3 regions of the Mesorhizobium sp. M7A.F.Ca.US.007.01.2.1 genome follow, and region 3 is predicted to be linked to each of the others. Evidence: predicted binding sites of a transcription regulator. Region 3 holds the regulator's gene; each other region holds the start of a gene.
The links. Region 3 encodes PhoB, which activates phosphate uptake and scavenging genes when phosphate is short. Its sites were predicted from a motif close to TGTCATNNANCTGTCAT; they were not measured.

Region 1 (4,066 bases), on a different contig from region 3:
CGACCCTTCCGGCATAGGCTCGGTCGGTGAACTTGTCGGCTGGTTCGCCCATGATGTCGAAGACATAGCTTTCGGTTTCCATCGGCAGGAAACCGCCGGAACTGAGCCAGCGCGACACCCGGCTCTCGCCGGCATTGTAGGCGGCGGCCGCCAGGCCGAGATTGCCGTAGCCGGTTTTCATTTCGGCGAGATATTTCGCCGAAGCCGGGATCGCCTGATTGATGTCGAAGGAATTGGCAAGCCCGCGCATCTTGGCGGTTCCCGGCATGAACTGGGCAATGCCTTCGGCGCCGACGGGACTGACGGCGTTGGGATCGAAACGGCTCTCCTTCCAGATCAGCCGGGCGAAGAAATCCCTGGGCAAACCATTCTGGTCGGCATGCGCCTGGATCAGGTTGCAGACCTTGTCGATAAGCCGTTGCTTGGCGGATTGCGGCGGATCGGCCTGAGCCAGTGTCGACCAGACTAGCCCACACAGCAGGACCAGCGTCGCCCACAGGAAACGCTGCATTTGACCTACTCTGCCGCGGCCTTGCCGCCGCGACCGAACCGCTGTTCGATATAGTCGGCGACCATTTTCTCGAAATCCGCCGCGATCGACGGTCCGCGCAGCGTCGCCGCCTTCTTGCCGTCGACGAAGACAGGCGCCGTCGGCGTCTCGCCGGTGCCGGGCAGCGAAATGCCGATATCGGCATGCTTGGACTCGCCCGGGCCGTTGACGATGCAACCCATCACCGCGACCTTGAGGTTCTCGACGCCGGGATATTTGTCGCGCCACACCGGCATGTTCTTCCTGAGATCTGCCTGGATGTTCTGAGCGAGCTCCTGGAACACGGTCGAGGTCGTGCGGCCGCAGCCGGGACACGCGGCGACGATCGGCACGAACTGCCTGAACCCCATCGTCTGCAGCAATTCCTGCGAAACCTGCACCTCGCGCGTGCGGTCGCCATTCGGCTCCGGCGTCAGCGAGATGCGGATGGTGTCGCCGATGCCTTGCTGCAGCAGGATGCCCATGGCGGCCGACGAAGCGACGATGCCTTTCGAGCCCATGCCGGCTTCAGTCAGGCCGAGATGCAGTGCATGGTTGGAGCGGGTGGCGAGCTCGGCATAGACGGCAATCAGGTCCTGCACGCCGCTGACCTTGGCCGACAGGATGATTTTCTCGCGGCCAAGGCCGATCTCTTCCGCCATCTCGGCCGAGAGAATGGCCGACTGCACGATCGCCTCGCGCATCACCTCTTGCGCCGTCAGCGGAAAACCCTTGTCCTGGTTGTCGTCCATCAGCCGGGTCAAAAGCTCCTGGTCGAGCGAGCCCCAGTTGACACCGATGCGCACCGGCTTGTCATGCCTGATCGCCATCTCGACGATGTCGGCGAACTGCCGGTCCTTCTTGTCCTTGAAGCCGACATTGCCGGGGTTGATCCGATATTTGGCCAGCGCCTCGGCGCAGGCCGGGTGATCGGCCAAGAGCTTGTGGCCGATATAGTGGAAATCGCCGACCAGCGGCACGTTGATGCCAAGCCGCTGAAGCCGCTCATGAATGCGCGGTACGGCGGCGGCACTCTCGTCGCGATCGACGGTGATGCGCACGATCTCGGAGCCGGCCCGGTGCAGTGCTGCGACCTGCGCGACGGTCTGGTCGATATCGGCCGTGTCGGTGTTGGTCATCGATTGGACGACAACGGGCGCGCCGCCGCCGACGACCACGCCGCCGACATCGACGCCGACCGAGGTGCGGCGGGGGAAAGGAGAGGAAAAATATCCGGTCATGCCGGCAGCCTTTTGTCTCTGGAGCATCTTGTGTCCTGCATGGGCGCACAACGACGCCCCGGGCCGATGCGCTGAGGTCCGGGCATGAGGTGGAGGAGCAAAGATGGCTTGTCAATGGCGACAGGTCGCCACTGGCCCGAATCGGCACGTCGCCAACGACCAAAAACAATCGATGATCTGGCGAAACGGGCGACGGCCGAAGCGGATATTAAGCCGGGTGCAAGTCCAGCTTCGGCTGACAGACCGTGCTGGGAAATCAAACCTCTCCACGCCGGCGGCGGGGAGCCGCCGGGAAAAGAGGCCGCGGATACCGCGCGGCTATGTCAGGAGGGCATCAATGCGTGGTCGGTTTTCCTCTTAGTTTTTCAATCTCGTCCTTGAGTGCCAGCTTGCGTCGCTTAAGATTCACGATTTCGAGGTCGTCGACCGATGGATGATTCATCGCGTCATCGATTTCACGTTCGATGTCGCCGTGTTTCCGCTGCAACTCATCAAGATGGGATGCAAGAGACATGATTGGTTCTCCCTTTCATGGTTTTCCTCGATTGCAACCGTCACGGCGCGTCCACCGCAGGTTCGCTTCTGTGACGGCACGGTGACAGTGTGTCACCTTCCGCGGGCGATGTCGAATGATCCGTGGTAGCATTCCACGACACTGTGAAATGTGATATGGGCTGCACGCCGGTGACAAAACACCCGGCCCCGCCCAATCAGGCCCAGCTTTGGGCGCCGCAGACGTGCAGACGGTAGAGAATGTCCGATCAGGAACAGGCCGATATTCGCCTCGAATTTTCCCGCCTGAAGCAGGAACACGCCGATTTCGATGCAGCCATCAACGCGATGATCGCCATGGCCTGCGATCCGCTGCAGATCCAGCGCATGAAGAAGAAGAAGCTGTTCCTCAAGGACCGGCTGATGGCGCTGGAAGACAAGATCATTCCCGACATCATTGCGTGAACGATGTGATGTGCTGACGCTGATCGAGCGCCAGGCAGCGGCGATCTGCATCTCCCTGCGCGGTCGTGTGACGGTGCCTTTGGCCGGTCAATCGTTGGGCTCTTTTTCGCCGGTGCACTAGCCGCGACGGCGCGTCCTGCCGGGCGATCTCGCACATGGAGCACCTCGAACTCGACGGCTTCGTCGCACGCTCTCGGTCAGTGATCCCACCGTTCTGACGGATTGTCCGGCGACGCCGCTGGGAAACCTGCGCCTTCGCGCGGCTCAGCCCCGGCCGTCGACACAGCTCACCGCCCGCCCCTCAAAACAATAACTTTACAAATATTTGTATTTATGTGAAGTCATGACGATTGAAGGATCGACCATGACAGCCACTCGTTTCGCCACGCGCCTGAATTCCTTTGCCTCGCGGCCGCAGGCCGAATGGCCTGATCTTACCGGCAAGCCGTCGCTGCTGCAGATGGCGGCGCGCGCCGCCAAGGTCGGCGGGCTTACCGATCTCGACCTCAACTTTCCCGACCATGTCAGTGAAAAGCCTGCGGAAATCGCCCTCAAACTCGGCGATCTCGGGCTTTCCATCAATGGCTTTGCCATGCGCTACTACTCCAACCCCGCCTTCAAGCTCGGCGCATTCACCAATCCGGATCCGGCGGTGCGCCGCGAGGCCATCGACCTGACCAAAGCCGGCATCGATGCCGTGCGTGAGGCCGGCGCCAGCCTGATGACGCTGTGGCTCGGCCAGGATGGCTTCGACTACGCCTTCCAGGCCGACTATGTGACGCTTTGGCAACACGAAATCGATGGGATTCGTGAAGTAGCCGCGCATGATCCCGACTGTCAGATCAGCCTTGAGTACAAACCGAACGAACCACGCTCCTACAGCCTGATGCCGGATGCGGCGACGACCTTGCTGGCGATCCGCGATGTCGGCCTGCCCAATCTGGGCGTCACCCTCGATTTCGCCCATGTGCTCTATGCCGACGAACAGCCGGCCTTTGCCGCGGCCCTGGTGGCGCGCCACAGCAAGCTGCTCGGCGTGCATCTGAACGACGGCTACGCCAAGCGCGACGACGGCCTGATGGTCGGCGCGGTGCACACGCTGCAGACCATCGAGTTGCTCAGGCAGATTCGCCGCGACGGTTACGCCGGCGCCATCTATTTCGACACGTTCCCCGACATGACCGGGCTCGATCCGGTGCGCGAGTGCGAAGTCAACATCGCCACCGTCAAGCGCATGCTGCGCGTCGTCGACCGGCTGGGGCAGGACAATCGCCTGTCCGCCGCCATGGACAGCCAGGATGCGGTGACGTCGCAGGCCATCATCCAGGAAATCATGCTC
Region 2 (4,066 bases), on a different contig from region 3:
GGCTTCCCCATCTGGCTCGCCATTCTGGTGACGCTGCTGGTCGGTGTCGCCATCGGCATGTTCCACGGCTTCGGTATCGTCAAGATGGGCCTGCCGCCCTTCATCATCACGCTGGCGACGTTGACCTCGCTGCGCGGCATCGGCCTTTTGATGACCAACGGCAATTCGATCAACATCAACAGCGACACCTTCACCGCCTTCTCGCGCAATTCCTTCATCGGCATCCCCAACCTGTTCTGGATGGTGATCCTGGTCGGCATTCCGGCCTATATCTTCCTGCACCACAGCCGCTGGGGCAGATACCTGTTTTCGGTCGGCTCCAACGCCGAGGCCTCGCGCCTGTCCGGCGTCAATGTCCAGCGCACCATCTACATGGCCTACACGCTGTCGGGCCTGTGCGCCGCCTTTGTCGGCGTGCTGCTGGCCGCCCGCATCGGCATCGGCAACCCGACGCAGGCCGAGGGCTGGGAACTGCAGGCGATCGCGTCGTCGGTCATCGGCGGCACCTCGCTGTTCGGCGCCGTCGGCTCGGTGCATGGGCCGCTGCTCGGCGCCTTCATCCTGGCCACCATCAACAACGGCGCCAACCTGCTCAACGTCAATTCGTTCTGGCAGCGCATCATCACCGGCGCGCTGATCATCATCATCGTCTACTTCGACGGCCTGCGCCGCCGCGGCAAGTAGCGACCCCGCAATCAACCGCCGGTCCGCCACACCAACGGGCCGGCGATTTCATGACTGGATTAGCGCATGAAAGCCGTCCTCTGCCGTTCGCCCGGCGATCTTGTCCTTGAAGACCGGCCCGCACCCGAGGCACCGCCTCCCGGCTGGGCGCTGGTGGCGGTCAGCCATGTCGGCATCTGCGGCACCGACTACCACATTTTCGAGGGCAAGCACCCGTTCCTCGCCTATCCCCGCATCATGGGTCATGAGGTCTCGGGTACCGTGATGGAGACCGGCGAAGGCGTCGAACTGGCCATTGGTGAGCCCGTCGTCGTCAACCCCTATCTTTCCTGCGGCAAGTGCATCGCCTGCCGGCACGGCAAGCCCAATTGCTGTGTCAGGATCGAGGTGCTTGGCGTGCATCGCGACGGCGCCATGTGCGAACGCATCCTGGTGCCGGCGCAAAATCTCTATCCGGCCAACGGCCTTTCGCTGGCCGACGCCGCTGCCGTCGAGTTCCTGGCCATCGGCGCGCATGCCGTGCGGCGCGCCCGCGCCGACCCCGGCGCCCACACGCTGGTCATCGGCGCCGGCCCGATCGGGCTCGGCACCGCCATCTTCGCCCGCATCGCCGGGCTCGACGTGACGCTGCTCGACATGAGCAGTGAAAGGCTCGCCTTCGCTGGAAACGAGCTTGGTTTCCAGACCCTAGACGGCTCGCGCGGCGCGGTGCCCGATCTGATCAGGGAAGCGACATCAGGCGAAGGCTTCGATGTGGTCTTCGACGCCACCGGCAACACCCAGTCGGTGCAGTCGGCCTTCGCCCATGTCGCGCATGGCGGAACGCTGGTGCTGGTCTCCGTCGTCAAGGACGACATCAGCTTTTCCGATCCGGAATTCCACAAGCGCGAGATGACGCTGATCGGCAGCCGCAACGCGCTGCGCGCCGACTTCGACCATGTCGCCGCCTCGATCCGCAACGGGGCCGTACCACTGGCCAAGCTCGTCACACACCGCACCACACTCGCCGCCACGCCGCGCGATCTGGCTCGTTGGGCGCATGAGAAATCCGGCCTGATCAAGGCTGTGATCGAGGTGGGGTTATAACATGGCAGGCGGCGAAGCCGGTCCTCAAATGCGCCGCCGCTGGCAAGTGAATGCGGCCGAGCTGGGCCGGGCACTCCCTACAGCGCCGACAGCTTCAGCTCCACCCGTTCGGCCGGAAAGCGCGACTCGGAAAACTGGATCGGCTGGCCGTCCGGCGTGACGTTGACGGCAACCGTGACCAGCACGATGGCGCCCGGCTGCAGGTCGAGGTCGGCAAGGTCCGCCGCATCGGCATGGCGCGCCGACAGCACGGTCGATTGCCTGAGATAGTCGTCTATGCCGAACCGCGCCAGCGATGCGGTGATCGAGCCTGTTTCCGCCATCGCGGCATCGATGCCGGCAAAGCGCCGGGCCTCGAACCAGCCGGCAGCGCGCGACACCGGCCGTCCGTCGGCTTCGCCGCGCGTTTCCAACCGGATCACATCGGCTCCCTTGGGAAGACCCAGTCCCTCGGCGACGCGCTGGCTGGCCGGCTCGACCGACGAGGCGAGCAGGACGATGTGCCGTTCCGTCGTTTGCCCTTGCAGCCCTGTCGAAAACCGTGTGCGCGCCCCGATCGGATAGGACAGCCGCTTGCGCGACAGTACGAAGGTGCCGCGCCCCTGCTCGGCCCGCAGCACGCCTTCCCTTACAAGGGCTGATATGGCGTTGCGCACCGTGTGACGGTTGACGCCATAGCGTTCTGCCAGCGCCACCTCCGGCGGCAGCGCTGCATTCTCCGTGAAATCGCCGATGGCGATCGCATGCAGGATCTTGTCGGCGATCTGCCGCCACAGCGAAACGCCACTGCGCCGCTCGATGCTGTCCGCTAACAGCCGCCCGACCATCATTGCCCCCAACCTTCCAGCGCCCAGTCTTCCAGCGCCCAGTCTTCTATCGCTGTCATCCACCCGTCATGGACACCCGTTAGATAATAGGTATAATTTGTATAGTTGTCTATATCAATAGACAAATTTGGCCACGAGGACGATAGCTTATGCGAGGACAGGAAGCCCGCCACCAGGCCGAGCGCAAGGCCGCCATGGCAACCCTTGCGCAATCCAGCGGCGATGACATCGTCCGGCTCTGGAATGAGGCCGGACTGCCTTCGGACGCTGAACTGTTGCGCGGCCCCGAAACCGGCCTGGTCACCCTGCGCGGCCGCATCGGCGGCGGCGGCGCCCCTTTCAATGTCGGCGAGGCGACCGTCACCCGCGCCACAGTCAGGCTACCCACCGGACAGGTCGGCCATTGCTATGCGCTTGGCCGCGACAAGCAGAAGGCGAAGCTGGCGGCTATCGCCGACGCCCTATGGCAGGACCCTGCCCGCCGCAATGAGGTCGAGACCGGACTGATAGCGCCTCTGCGGTCGGCTCTGACCATGGCGCACGAAAAACGCCGCGCCGAGACGGCGGCAACGAAGGTCGATTTCTTCACCATGGTTCGCGGAGAAGACTGATGGACGCAGCTGTGCAATCGATCGAGGGCGGGTTCGCCGATCCGGTCTTCAACGCCCAGACCGTGTTCCGCGCCGTGATGGACGCAATGGCGCGGCCGGGCAGCGTGCAGCCGCTGCCGGCCTTCGCCCGCCCGCCGGCGCCGCTCTCGGCTACCGCCGGCGCCATAGCGCTGGCGCTGTGCGACAACGACACGCCGCTCTGGCTCGACCCGGCTTTGCAGGCCTCCACCGCGATCAGATCCTGGCTTGGTTTCCATACCGGCGCGCCATTGGCCAACACACCGGCCGATGCGCATTTCGCCTTGATCGCCGCACCTGCCGAGATGATGGCGCTCGATGGCTTTTCGCAGGGCACGCAGGATTATCCCGACCGCTCGACGACGCTGATCCTGCAGGTCAGCGATCTGGTCTCCGGCACGCCGCTATTGCTCGAAGGTCCCGGCATCGAAACCAGCGCCACGATCGCGCCGGCGCAGATGCCACGCCATTTCGTCGAGCAGTGGAAGCAGAATATCAAGCGCTTTCCGCGCGGCGTCGACATCATCCTCGCCACATCAGGCGGCATTGCCTGCCTGCCGCGCACGACGCGCATCAAGACGATGGAGGCGTAAGATGTATGTCGCGGTAAAAGGCGGCGAAGCGGCAATCGCCAACGCCCACAGCCTGCTGGCCGACCGCCGGCGTGGCGACCGTTCGGTGCCCGCCCTTCGTCTCGACCAGATCGTCGAGCAGCTGGCGCTCGGCGTCGACCGGGTGATGAGCGAAGGCTCGCTCTATGATCGTGAACTGGCCGCGCTCGCCATCGTCCAGGCGCGCGGCGACATGATCGAGGCGATCTTCCTGGTGCGCGCCTACCGC
Region 3 (4,066 bases):
CAAGCCTTGAGCCGTCAGCGCCGCGACGACGCCACCGGCAGTGCCGTCATTGGCCGCGACCACCGCGTCGACCTTGTTGTCGTTGGCGGTCAGGAACTGTTCCATGTTCTTCTGGGCGTTGGCGGGCAGCCAGCCATCCGTGTAGGCTTCGCCGACATTCTTGATCTTGCCGCTGTCGATGGCTTCCTTGAGCACTTCCATCGAGCCCGAGAACAGGAAGTCGGCATTGGGATCGGCACCGGAGCCCTTGATGAAGACGTAGTTGCCTTCCGGCTTGACCTTGAACACTTCGCGGGCCTGCATACGGCCGACTTCCTTGTTGTCGAAGGTCAGATAGAAAACGTCCTTGTTCTCGATCAACCGGTCATAGCCGACGACCGGAATGCCTTCGTCCAGCGCCTTCTGCACGGCCGGGCCGATGGCCGAAGCATCCTGCGCCAGGATGATCAGGGAATTGGCGCCCTGCGAGATCAGGCTTTCGACGTCGGTAAGCTGCTTGCCGGGATTGGACTGCGCATCGGCGGAGATGTACTTGTCGCCGGCGGCCTCGATCGCCGTCTTCATGGCGGCCTCGTCGGTCTTCCAGCGTTCCTCCTGGAAGTTGGACCACGAAACGCCGACGACTTTGTCCTTCGCCTGCGCGACAGACGCGAGCGTCAGCGACATGGCGGCACCCGCCAGGATGGCGGCTGTGAATCTTTTCATATTATCCTCCCTGCGCCGCGTATGGCGCGACCAAACTGGCCCGAAGGCCGCACAGAGGCCCTATTTTTTCGAGCCTCGAAAAAATACTGGGCCAACGCCCGAACGCTGTCAACATCGATTCTGATGGATTTTGATGTCGTTTCGAATTTTTTTCGGGCCTCGGAATAAATAAATGACACGGCGCGCGGCTTCTGCCAGTATTTGACCGCGTCACCGACAGCGTTCCAGGGCAGGAAGAACCGCGGCGACCGGGAGGATATGAAAGAGCATGTCGGTCGGAATCCGCCACGACGATTTGCGCCGCCGCAACCGCGCGATGGTGATCGCGGCGGTGCGCCGCGCCGGACAGCCGTCGCGCACCGAGATCGCCGCAACCACAAGCCTCAGCCATTCGACGATCTCGGCGATCTCATCCGACCTGATCGTCGAAGGCATCCTGACCGAAAGCAAGCCGAGCGAGGCCGGCTCGCTCAAACGCGGCCGTCCGCAGGTCGGCCTCAGCCTCAATCCGGAAGCGGCCGCGGTAATGACCGTGGTGCTGTCGCTGAACTTCCTCTCGGTCGCCGTCATCGACTATGCCGGCCAGGTAATATCCGAGGAACAGCGTCGGCTCGACACGCTGACGATGTCGCGCGACTCGCTGATCGGTGAGTGCACGGCAATCGTGCGGCGCCGCCTGGAAGATCCCGACCTGGACGTGCGCAGCATCGCCCGCATCGCGCTGGCCGTCCAGGGCATCACCGACACCCGTGCCCGCTCCATGCTGTGGTCGCCGATCACGCCGCACACCGACATCGCCTTCGCCGACATATTCGAAGAGGAGTTCGGCATCCCCGCCATTATGGAGAACGACTGCAACATGATGGCGGTGGCGCTGCGCTGGCGCGACCCCGATCGTTACCGCGACGATTTCATCGCCATCCTCCTGTCGCACGGCATCGGCATGGGGCTGGTGCTGAAGGGCGAATTGTTCACCGGCACCCATTCCTCGGGCGGCGAATTCGGCCACATGATTCATCGGCCGAACGGGGCGCTGTGTCGCTGCGGACGGCGCGGCTGCGTCGAAGCCTATGCCGGCAATTATGCCATCTGGCGCAACGCGCGGCAGATGGGCGAGGATGCAGAACCCGTCGCCGATGTCAGCGATGCCGACATGCGCGCCCTGGCTGCCGCCGCCCGCGAAAGGGACGGACCCGAACGGGAAGCCTATCGCAAGGCCGGCGAAGTGCTCGGCTACGGCCTCGGCAGCCTGTTCGCGCTGATCGATCCGGCCCCCGTCGCCATGGTCGGCGTCAGCGCCGCCGCCTTCGACCTGATCGAGCCGGCATTGCGGCAAGCGATTGCCCAGACCGCCGGCGGCCAGCATTCCAAGTCGATTTCCTTCGACACCGAGCCGAACGAACTGCCGCTGATCCGCGAAGGCTGCGCCATGCGGGCGCTGATCTTCGTCGATCAGGAGATTTTTGCGCCGGGCGTGCAGGCGAGATCCGGTTTCGGCGGCAAGAACGTGGCGTGAGTTCAAACGAGGGAGTTCAGTCCTCGCGAATGGCGTAACCCGCCCCACGGATGGTGCGGATGACATCGGGCATGCGGCCGTTGTTGACCGCCTTGCGCAGCCGGCCGACATGCACATCGACCGTGCGTTCGTCGATGTAGATCGTCTCGCCCCAGACATTGTCGAGCAGTTGGCTGCGCGAGAACACGCGGCCTGGATGGCGCATCATGAATTCAAGCAGGCGGAATTCCGTCGGCCCGAGCCGGATCTCGCTCTTCTTGCGATAGACACGGTGCGACTCGCGATCGAGCACGATATCGCCGACCTTGAGCACGCTGGACAGCACTTCCGGCTTGGCCCGGCGCAGCAGCGCCTTGACCCTGGCCATGAACTCCGGCGTCGAGAAAGGCTTGACCAGATAGTCGTCGGCACCGGTCGAGAGGCCGCGCACGCGGTCGCTTTCCTCGCCTCGCGCGGTCAGCATGATGATCGGCAGCCGCTCGGTCTCGGGACGCATCCTTAGCCGGCGGCAGAGTTCGATACCGGAAACCGCAGGCACCATCCAGTCGAGCACCAGAAGGTCTGGAACGTTCTCCTGCAGCCGGATTTCGGCCTCGTCGCCGCGCGTCACCACCTCGACCTGGTAACCTTCGGATTCGAGATTGTAGCGGAGCAGCACGCCTAGCGGCTCCTCATCCTCCACCACCATGATGCGTGGCGCGATCATCGGCTGGTCACCCCTGTCATGCCGCTGGCGCGGACATTGCCGTCTCGTCCTGCTTCGGACGATTGGCTGGCAACTGCGTGCCGGTCAAAACATAATAGGCATTTTCGGCGATGTTGGTCACGTGGTCGCCGATCCGCTCGAGGTTCTTGGCGCAAAACAACAGGTGCGTGCACGCCGTGATGTTGCGCGGATCTTCCATCATGTAGGTCAGCAGTTCGCGGAACACCGATGTGTATTTGACGTCGATGCGTTCATCATTGTTTCTGAGCGTGGCAAGCGCTGCCGCGTCAGCGGCGGCATACTCGTCGACGACCCCCTGCACCTGGATCAGCACCAGCTGCGCCATCGCGTCGATCGAATGCGAAAGGTCGTGCGGCGTGACGCTCAGCCCGACAGTGCCGACGCGCTTGGCGATGTTCTTGGCAAGGTCACCGATGCGCTCGAGGTCGCCGGCCATGCGGATCGAACCGACTACCGCGCGCAGATCGTTGGCCATTGGCTGGCGCTTGGCGATCAGCGTGATGGCACGATCGTCCAGCTCGCGCTGGCGTGCATCCATGATGGCGTCGTCGGAAACCACCCGCTGCGCCAGCGCATTGTCCGAATTGAGCAAAGCCCTGGTCGAGCCACCGACCATCGAGCGGGCGAGATCGCCCATGTCGCGGATCAGCTGGCTGATCTGCTCCAGATCCTCATCGAAAGATGCGACGGTATGTTCACCCATGATCTTCGTCCCTCATATGCCAGAGATCAGCCGAACCGGCCGGTGATGTAGTCCTGGGTGCGTTTGTCGTCGGGGGTGGTGAACATCTTGTCGGTGGCGCCCTCCTCGACCAGATAGCCAAGATGGAACATCGCGGTGCGCTGCGACACGCGCGCTGCCTGCTGCATCGAATGGGTGACGATGACGATCGTATAGTTCTGACGCAGTTCATCGATCAGTTCCTCGACACGAGCGGTGGCGATCGGGTCGAGCGCCGAACACGGTTCGTCCATCAGGATCACCTCGGGTGACACGGCGATGGCGCGTGCAATGCACAGGCGCTGCTGCTGGCCACCGGAAAGACCCGTGCCAGGTTCCTGCAAACGGTCCTTCACCTCGTTCCAGATTGCCGCCTTCTTCAGGCTGGACTCGACGA

Region 1: EN949_RS20100 (YdcH family protein) is a predicted target of PhoB. The motif match lies at 2,355-2,371, and genes of this name have one in related genera.
Region 2: phnF (phosphonate metabolism transcriptional regulator PhnF) is a predicted target of PhoB. The motif match lies at 2,651-2,667, and genes of this name have one in related genera.

Annotation. Positions count from the first base shown of each region.
Region 1 is NZ_RZQP01000112.1:7,685-11,750, forward strand. Features, by position in the region: gene EN949_RS20090 (lytic transglycosylase domain-containing protein) at 1-511, opposite strand, end outside; gene ispG (flavodoxin-dependent (E)-4-hydroxy-3-methylbut-2-enyl-diphosphate synthase) at 517-1,770, opposite strand; gene EN949_RS20100 (YdcH family protein) at 2,105-2,284, opposite strand; gene EN949_RS20105 (DUF465 domain-containing protein) at 2,524-2,727, shown strand; gene EN949_RS20110 (TIM barrel protein) at 3,092-4,066, shown strand, end outside.
Region 2 is NZ_RZQP01000047.1:29,373-33,438, forward strand. Features, by position in the region: gene EN949_RS11640 (ABC transporter permease) at 1-684, shown strand, start outside; gene EN949_RS11645 (zinc-binding alcohol dehydrogenase family protein) at 751-1,770, shown strand; gene phnF (phosphonate metabolism transcriptional regulator PhnF) at 1,848-2,597, opposite strand; gene phnG (phosphonate C-P lyase system protein PhnG) at 2,747-3,208, shown strand; gene phnH (phosphonate C-P lyase system protein PhnH) at 3,208-3,819, shown strand; gene EN949_RS11665 (carbon-phosphorus lyase complex subunit PhnI) at 3,821-4,066, shown strand, end outside.
Region 3 is NZ_RZQP01000027.1:14,590-18,655, forward strand. Features, by position in the region: gene xylF (D-xylose ABC transporter substrate-binding protein) at 1-705, opposite strand, end outside; gene EN949_RS07745 (ROK family protein) at 974-2,221, shown strand; gene phoB (phosphate regulon transcriptional regulator PhoB) at 2,238-2,927, opposite strand; gene phoU (phosphate signaling complex protein PhoU) at 2,944-3,651, opposite strand; gene pstB (phosphate ABC transporter ATP-binding protein PstB) at 3,678-4,066, opposite strand, start outside.